2 regions of the Cobetia sp. 2AS genome follow, and region 1 is predicted to be linked to the other one. Evidence: riboswitches for the same ligand, from Rfam matches in the RefSeq annotation. Region 1 holds a riboswitch; the other holds the start of a gene.
What was found. A riboswitch is a leader RNA that binds a small molecule or an ion and turns the genes downstream of it on or off. The one in region 1 is predicted to bind thiamine pyrophosphate.
Positions count from the first base shown of each region.

Region 2: another riboswitch for thiamine pyrophosphate. It lies ahead of QD356_RS03100 (ABC transporter ATP-binding protein); the one in region 1 lies ahead of tenA (thiaminase II).

Region 1 is NZ_JARWKQ010000004.1:47,147-51,490, reverse strand. It holds gene thiC (phosphomethylpyrimidine synthase ThiC) at 1-548, opposite strand, end outside; TPP riboswitch at 675-815, opposite strand; gene tenA (thiaminase II) at 976-1,635, opposite strand; TPP riboswitch at 1,782-1,908, opposite strand; gene QD356_RS12060 (TIGR04282 family arsenosugar biosynthesis glycosyltransferase) at 2,043-2,744, opposite strand; gene QD356_RS12055 (TIGR04283 family arsenosugar biosynthesis glycosyltransferase) at 2,761-3,471, opposite strand; gene QD356_RS12050 (sugar dehydrogenase) at 4,003-4,344, opposite strand, start outside.
Region 2 is NZ_JARWKQ010000001.1:721,861-726,204, forward strand. It holds gene QD356_RS03090 (ABC transporter substrate-binding protein) at 1-1,061, opposite strand, end outside; gene QD356_RS03095 (ABC transporter permease) at 1,244-2,011, opposite strand; gene QD356_RS03100 (ABC transporter ATP-binding protein) at 2,008-2,760, opposite strand; TPP riboswitch at 2,819-2,932, opposite strand; gene QD356_RS03105 (hypothetical protein) at 3,110-4,075, shown strand; gene QD356_RS03110 (potassium/proton antiporter) at 4,213-4,344, shown strand, end outside.

The DNA.
Region 1 (4,344 bases):
ATGATGCCCTGGCGCGCATAGTGCAGCTGGGTGACATTCTTGCCCGGCAGGGCACGACGCGGGCGGTGGTCCAGCTCGAAGCGCAGTGACGACAGGCGCAGGTCGGCCTGGCGCACGCGGCCATATTCACTGCTCAGCTGATTGAGCTGTTCGGTATCACCGCGTTCCTCGATCCACTTCTCGCGCAGCGGCGCCAGACCCTGGCGGATGTCGATCTCGACCGCCGGATCGGTGTAGGGGCCGGAGGTATCGTAGACGACGATCGGGGGGTTCTCTTCCAGACCGCTGGAGGTCTGGGTCGGCGAGCAGCCGATCTCGCGCATGGGCACGCGGATGTCCGGGCGGGAGCCTTCGATATAGATCTTGCGCGAGCCGCTCAGCGGCGCGATGGCGGCGGCGTCGACCTGTGCTTCGCTGGCGAGGTGGCGGCTGCCATCCTTGCGACCGGCACGCGCGCGTGCCTTGGGGGCAGCATCAGGCTGCGAGCCGAGCGGTGACTCGGCGGCGTTGATGGCTTGCGGGTCTTGTGTCGTCGGGGCAGTGCTCATGCAGGTCTCCTCAAAGGGCGACGTCACGGCTGACGTCATCATGGGAAGACCGTGCGCAGGGAGAGGATGGTCGTCGCCGACTCCTTGCCAACAGGTGGCCCGGGAGCGAGGCGGCCGCGCGCAGCGGCTGGCCATCAGCTTGATTCCTACGCCGGTCCTAACCGGTTCAGGTTCCACGGGACCCCTTGCTGGCAAGCTCGCGCGTCAGGGCGGCGAAGCATGCATGCAGGATCTCAGCCGGTTCCACCGGCACCCCGTCAAGCGTGTTCAGATTTCAATGCGAGAGGGTGTTGCCCGAAGCGTCAGGCTTGCCCCGGGGAGCATTCTCGCATCCAGGCTCTGTTGGCCTGTCAGCCATGCCATCCGTGGAGGATGGCGTCATCCCGAGCGGCTCATGGCGAGCGCCGGGACGTCAGTCTGTGATGCCTCAAGCGCGATCGAGGCCCATCTGCCAGAAGTCGATCTCGAGTCGCGTGGCGTCCCGGAAGACATCGACCAGTTCACCCAGTCGGCGCTCCGAGACCTCCGAGAGACGCGCATCCAGCCATTCACGCTCGGCTTCGACGGCTTCCTTGAAGTCATCGCTTGAGTACATCGCGATCCAGTCCGCGTATGGATTGTTCTCGATCTCGGTGGTGTCCTGATCGAGCAGCCACTCGGCGATCTCGCCGTAGCCGATCAGGCAGGGCGCGAGCGCCACGTGAAGATCGAGCAGGTCGCCGCGCTGGCCGCAATCGAGCACGTAACGGGTATAGGCCAGGGTGGCGCGCGATTCCGGCAGCTCGCTCAGGTCATCCTCGCTGATGCCCCACTCGCTGCAGTAGCCGATATGCAGATCGAGCTCGGTATTGAGGATGGTGTCGAGACTGGCCGTGGCCTGACGCAGCTCCGCGAGGGTGCGGCTCTTGTAGGCGGCCAGCGCCCAGGCGCGCGCGAAGTGGATCAGGAACAGGTAGTCCTGCTGCAGGTAATGGCGGAAGGACTCCTCCGGCAGACGACCTTCGCCCAGTTGGCGAACGAAGTCGTGCTCGAGATAGTCACGCCATTCCTCGGCGCAGGCACTGGTCAGGTCGTTGAAACTAGGCATGACGCATCCCTCGGTGAGCGTGCTGACGACCCGTGATGGGGCGACAGGTCTCTGGCGCAAGCGTGGCCAGTACCGGAACAGGAGCAGGGGAAAAGCGGGGGAGGTGCCGACAGTCACCGTGAGAAAGTGGTGACGATATCGAGTGGCATCGCTTCGCGCTTGATCCCTACGCCGGTACTAGCCGGATCAGGTTCGGCGGGATCGTCATTCACGCAAGGACATTGCCTGCGCATGACATCTCAGCCGGTCTTACCGGCACCCCGTCAAGCTGTGACATATGAGTCACGATGCAGCGAGTGTAACAGCCCTGCAGCGCAGAAGAAGGGCAGTGTGAGCAAAAATGCATACGACTTTGGGAGGCATGTCGAACGTGTGAAGAGCCTCAAGCGGGCTTATTTATGGAAGCCTCAAGCGGCAATGTTGGCCATGAGTGCCGGCAGGTGGCGCGCCAGTCGCGCAAGGTCACGTGGCTCATCGACATCCCAGCTGACCGGCAGGCAAGCGGCCGTTCTCCCGGCCTTGGCCAGCAGCTCTAAAGTGTCCCGGCAGACATGGGCATGACTCCAGCGGGGCAGCAGAAAGGCTTGCGGGCAGGGCGCCTTGAGGCCGATCAAGCCATAGCCGCCATCGTCGGTGGGCTGCAGCACCGCGTCGTGAGTGCGCAGTCTATGGGCTGCCTCGCGCAGACGCTGGCTGTCCAGCGCCGGCAGGTCGGAGCCCATCAGCAACACCGGCCCCTCGGGCAGATGTCGGGCCATGGCCCGGGACATTCGCTCACCGAGCTCCCCCTGTGGCTGCGCCTCGAAGGTGAGGTCGGCAGAGGCATCGACAACGCTTCGCAGCCGGGCTTCCAGCGCTACCCGCAGAGCCGCCTGTTCAGGTGCCTGACTCGACGGCTCGGCAGAGGGCGTCAGCATCACCACTACCTTGCCGAGGCGCGCGGCGCAGGCGTGGTCAACGATATGGCTCAGCATCCGCGCATAGAGTCGAGCTGCGCCCTCGGGGCCGAGTGCGGGGATCAGGCGTGTCTTGCAGTGGCCGGCGATGGGCAGGCGACCGAAGATGATGAGAGTCGGGCGCACCTCTGACGCGGCATCAACTGTGGGCAAGGTAGGCAATGCCGTATCACGCATGGGGCATGCCGCGCTGCTCACAGGCCTGCGCTGCGGCGCGATAGCCGTAGAGGCGTGCCAGACGTGCAGGGGAGACGCCACACCAGGCCGCCAGCCGCAGTCCCCACATCTTGACGATGGTGCGCCAGACGCCATGGGTCTCCCAGCGCCGACCGCTGGTCGTGACGCGCGCCGTCAGGTTCATTGGCGGGGTCAGATGCTTGAGCTGGGCACTCAGCCAGACATCTTCCATCAGTGGCATGTCGGCAAAGCCGCCGATGGCCTCGAAGGTCGAGCGCTGCACGAACTGGGACTGGTCGCCCGTGCTGATGCTGGTCAGCCGCGAGCGCAGATTCATCATGGCGGCGATCATCGGTAACCACGGCGACTCGCCCTTGATGCTGACATCGAAGCGGCCCCAGTCGCTGCGGCGATGCGTCGTGACGGCCTCTTTCAGCAATGCCAGCGCATTGTCGGGCAAGTCGGTATCGGCATGCAGAAACAGCAGCCATTCTCCGCGTGCACGTGCAGCTCCGGCATTCATCTGGCGTGCCCGGCCCGGCTCACTGTTCAGCACGACATCACACAGCGGTCGGGCCAGTGAGGGGGTGTCATCCGTAGAGCCGCCATCCACCACGATCACTTCACAGTCACCCCCCGCGCGCAGGCGACTCAGGGCAATCAGGGTTTGCACGATGCCGGCTGCCTCGTCATGCACCGGCATCACGATGCTCAGCCAGGGAGCGCGCGTCAGGTGCGTGCATGTGCTCGACAGGGAGTCCCGGTTGGCGGGCGTCCGTGATGCTGGGGGTGGCGGCTGGTTCATGGCGGCAGGCTCCGACGATGGCGTATTCGTTGGATCATACGCAGGAGTTCGTAGGCTGGATGCACGGGCGAGAGACGCTCTCTCAACGCGTCATCGTTCATTAAACGCTTGGCGTCGACCCAGTGTCGCTCCATGGCCACACAATGCCTAGCTGGCCATTGGGTGCATGCGGGGATACAGGACTACATTTCTGTAATTCGAAGGCGGGGCATGCAAGGCAGGTCTCTGAGTCTGCAGCAGGCAAGCGCTGCATTCATAGGCCCTCTGCCAGACAGCTCCTGGAAAGAGAGCCGGAAGAGAGGGTTTGGAGAAGAGGGCTTGGAGAAGAGGGCTTGGAGAGGAGGGCTTGGAGAGAGGGCTTGGAGAGAGCGCGTGAATAAGGGCCAGGGCCTCGGTTATCAAAAGCCCGTTCTGCTGGAGGTCAGGCCATCAATCGAAGGTGAGGCGATAGAGGCCAGCCGCGCCGCTATCTGAGGTGAAGTACAGGCTGCCATCAGGGCCGAACAGGACATCGAGCGGGCGAATCCAGCGCTGACCGCTACTGCTGTCCTGCAGACCGGTCAGCACTGGCACCAGGCGTGCTGCAGTGTCTGGCGTCGCCAGCTTGAGGCCCAGCAGGCGAGGCTCACGGCGGCTGGCCGGGTCACCCGCGGCGTTGCCGGAGGGCGCCGTGCCCCAGCTGCCGTGGACTGCCACCACGACATCCATGTCTGCAGCCAATGGATGCTCTGGCGGTACCACCGCGATTCCCATCGGTGCACTGCGAGCGGG
Region 2 (4,344 bases), on a different contig from region 1:
TCGCCGACGGCGGCGAGGAAGCCGGCGTACTGGGTCTGCTTGCGCTCGTAGCTGTCGCTGTTGGCGACGAAGATCAGCTCGTCATAGGTCGGCACGCCTTCTTCCTCGATGTAGAAGGCGCGGCCCTTGACGCCTTCCTGGGCCATCTGGGCCAGCTCGAAGTTGCGGAAGGCGCCGGTGACGGCATCGACCTTGCGCGTCAGCAGTGACGGCGTCAGCGAGAAGTTGACGTTGGTCAGCGTGATGTCATCCAGCGTCAGGCCGCTGTGCTGCAGCATGGTGGATAGCAGCACTTCCTCGACACCGCCGACCGAGTAGCCGACCCGCTTGCCCTTGAGGTCGGCGATCGACTGGATGTCGCTGTCGGCGCGTACCACCACCACATTCAGCGGCGTGGCGACCAGGGTGCCGATACGTACCAGCGGCAGGCCCTGATCGATCTGCAGGTGCAGCTGCGGCTGATAGCTGATGGCGATGTCGACGCGCTCGGCGGCGGCCAGCTTGGGCGGCACGCTCGGGTCGGCGGGGGCGATCAGCTCGACATCAAGGCCGTGCTTCTTGAACAGGCCCAGCTCCTGCGCCAGCACCAGCGGGGCGTGGCCGGGGTTGGTGTACCAGTCGAGCATGACCTTGAACTGCGTCAATGGCTGCTCGGCGGTGGCAGCGTCCTTGGTAGCGTCATTGGCAACGTCCTTGGAGTCAGCATCAGCGCTCTGTTCGTCGCTGGCGGCTGGCGGGGCATCCGCGGTCGGTTCAGTACCGTTCTTCGCCTGTTCGGCGGCGCCGGCGGTCGCTTCGACGGCTTCCTGGCTTGCCACCGGCGCCGAGGCGGCCGAGTCGCCGTTCACTCCGACCTCGGCCTGTTGAGCGACGATTTCCGGCGCTGACTGGGTGCTGGTGGCGGGTTCTGCCTCGGCGGCGTGGGCCGACATGGCGGTGGCTGGCAGGCTGCTCAGGCACAGCGTGGTCAGCAGGGTGGCGAAGGCGGTGGACAGCAGTGAGGCACGCGGTGAACGTGTCGGCTGCGCTTTGCGCCGTGGCGCCGATGACGAAAGAGACATGGCGGAGTTCCTTGTGATCACAGGGTAGTGGTGCTGCCGTTCGTGGGCGGCAGTCGTCAGGCTCATGCAATTTGTGTCGAGCGTCGTTGCGTCTTTCGGTAACGCGATCTTGCGGTCATGCGGTCATGCAGTGTCTGCCCGAAGGCCAGTCGTCTTGACCCGGGTGTATCAGCTCAGGCGTGTCAGCTCAGACGTGTCAGCCGGTCGCGGTGCCATGGCATCAGGGCGCGCAGCAGCGCATCCAGCGAGAAATAGAGCAGCAGGGAGAAGGCGACCAGCACCAGCAGGGCGGCGAACATCAGGTCGATTTCCATGCGCGCGTTGGCGTTGAGCATCAGATAGCCCAGCCCCTGACTGGCACCGGCCCATTCCCCGATGACGGCGCCGATGGGGGCGGCGGTCGCGGCCATGCGAATGCCGGAGGCCAGTGCCGGCAGCGCGGCGGGCAGCTGGATGTGGATCAGTCGGCGCCATGGGCTGGCACCCAGGGTATGGGCAAGATCCAGCCAGCCCTGTCGGGTCTGACGCAGGCCGTCGTAGCCGGTGGAGGCGACCGGGAAATAGATGATCAACGTCGCCATCACCACCTTGGACAGCATGTCATAGCCGAGCCACAGCACCAGCAGCGGCGCGATCGCGAACAGCGGTATCACCTGGCTGATCAGCAGCATCGGCAGCAGCGTGCGGCGCAGGCGGGGAATGAAGGCCAGCGCCAGCGCGGTGGCAAGGCCGAGCAGAATGCCCAGCACCAGCCCGGCCAGTATCTCGCTGATGGTGACGCCAGCGTGATGGGCCAGCAGCGGCGCCTTCTGGATCAGTACCTCGAGCACGGCCTGCGGTGTGGGCAGAATGTAGGGTGGTACGGCGGTGACGGCAATGATCAGCTGCCACAGCCCCAGCAGGAGCAGCGCGCTGATGACGAGGTGACGCATGGCGTGCAGACGTTTCATGCGGCCTCCTCGCTATCACGCAGGCGGGCGATCAGTTGCGCCTGCGCCGGTGGCAGGGCCGGGTCATCCAGCGGCACCGGGCGTGCGGCGCCAAGCCCCGGCAGGCGTTCCAGCTCGGCGCCGTGGCCCGGGATGCGCGAGGGGCGCAGCACCAGCAGTTGATCGGCAAGGCGCAATGCCTCCAGCGGGTCATGGGTCACCATCAGGACGGTGCGGCCCCTGAGCAGGCGGCTGGCCAGATCATGCAGCTCCAGACGGGTGATGGCATCCACCGCCGAGAACGGCTCATCCATCATCACGACCGGTGCCTGCTGGTAAAGCGTGCGGGCGAGGGCGACGCGCTGGCGCTGACCGCCGGAGAGGGCGTCCGGCCAGGCCTGCTCACGGCCCTCAAGCCCGACCGCGGCCAGCAGCTCATGGGCAAGCTTGCGATTGCGCGGCCGCCGGCGCAGGTCATCGCCCAGCCACAGGTTGTCGATGACGCGCCGCCACGGCAGCAGCAGGTCCTGCTGCGCCATCCAGGCCACGCGGTCGGTCAGCGGCTGACCGTCATCGGTGGCGAGGTCGAGCTGGTGGAGGTCTGACATCTCCAGGCCGGCCAGCAGGCGCAGCAGCGAACTCTTGCCGCAGCCGGAGCGCCCAAGCAGTGCCGTCCAGCTACCGGCCTCCAGACGCGCGGAAATATCGCGGAACAGCGTGTGGCCGGCGTAATCGATTCGTGCGTTGTTGAGGGTGAGTCCCAGCGACACAGGCAATTCCGTGGTCAGGCGGCGTGCCGGCAGGAGGAAGCAGGTGACGCGCCATGCAGGGCACGCGTCGGGGATTCCCTCCGCCGGTATCAACCGGATCAGGTTCCAGGGGTTGTCGCGCGACGTATCGCTGCGGCTCTCAGCCCATCCTCGGGCACCCCCATCCAGGCCGACAGTGTAACGTCACTGTCTTGCCGGTGTCTTGTCCGACGCGGGTCAGGTGGGCAGGGCAGGCGGGCAGGGCAGGCGGTGGCTTTCCTGAGTGGGGCGAAACGGACTATGCCGATGTGCCACGCCTTGGGTATGCTGAGGTTTACTGTAACAAGACGTGTAGCCCAAGGAGATCATCATGCCCGACACACCGGATCTCTCGACCTGTTCCAGTTATCCCGTTCCCCCGCGGCGGCCGAGCACGGCTGAGGCCGTTGGCGAGCCGCGTCCCGTGCCCAGGGGCTGGCCCGAGGAGTCACTGACCCGCCGGCTCTCGACCTATCTGGGCCAACCGCTCGAGCCGCTGGCACTCGCCTGGCCGGATAGCGCCAACTGGCTATGGCGCCAGCGTGGCGGCACGCCCGGCCTCATCAAGCTGGCGCGCACCGGCCCAGACCATGACCCCTTCTGGCGCGCCATGCGCGGGGTCTTCGGCGCCGATCGCTGGGCGACCCCGGAGGGCCTGACGCGACTGGCGGGCGCCTTGCCCGCGCGCCTGCCGATTCCGCCGCTGCCCCTGACCTTTCTCGGGCGTCTCGATGGCGCGCCCATCTGGCACCTGCCGTGGTCCAGCGGGCAGCCGAGTGATCTCAGCATCACCTTCTGTGAGCTGCTGGGCGACCAGCTCGGTCGCCTGCATCAGGATACGGTGTCGGGCTTCGGTCAGCCGCTGGCGCAGCCAATGCCGCTATTGCACTGGAATACCCGTGTCACGCGCTTTCTCGCCCATCACCCGCGTTGCGCGGAACTCGGCACGCTGCTCAAGCGCACCTTCCCGGCACCGACTCGCGCGGTGTGGTGTCTGCCGGACATGCGCGCCGATCAATACCTGTGCGCTGCCACCGGCTGGGTATGGAGCGATTGGGAGGCGCTGGTGTGGGCACCGATCGAGTTCGACTGGGCGCTGGTGGAGTTGCTGCTGGAAACGCCGGAGCAGCGTCAGGCCTTCATGAAGGGCTATTCGCGCCATGGGCGCATGATCGATCTCGATGGCCAGCGTGAGCTGTGTCGTGCGCTGTTGTGGGCGATGGAGGCCTTCGGTCCGCGGTCCTATGCTGAGCTTGCGGCAGCCCCGGCCTGGGTCTCGCCGCGCAGCCTGGCGTGAAATCCGCGTGCTGCACACTGCAAGTACATGAAAGGTGTGAAATTTCTCTGCAGCCCCATCGCTGACATGGAATACTGTGGGTGAGTCGTCGTGGACGTCACTCGAGATCTGATGTAGGGCTTGGCGGGGGAGCACTCGTGGTAGAGAACCTGAATTATTATTTCTTGCTGGCAGGCACGCTGATCGCCTTGAGCGTGTTGGCCAGCCGCGTCTCGGCGCGTCTTGGCATGCCGCTGCTACTGCTGTTCCTCGGCCTTGGCATGCTGGCG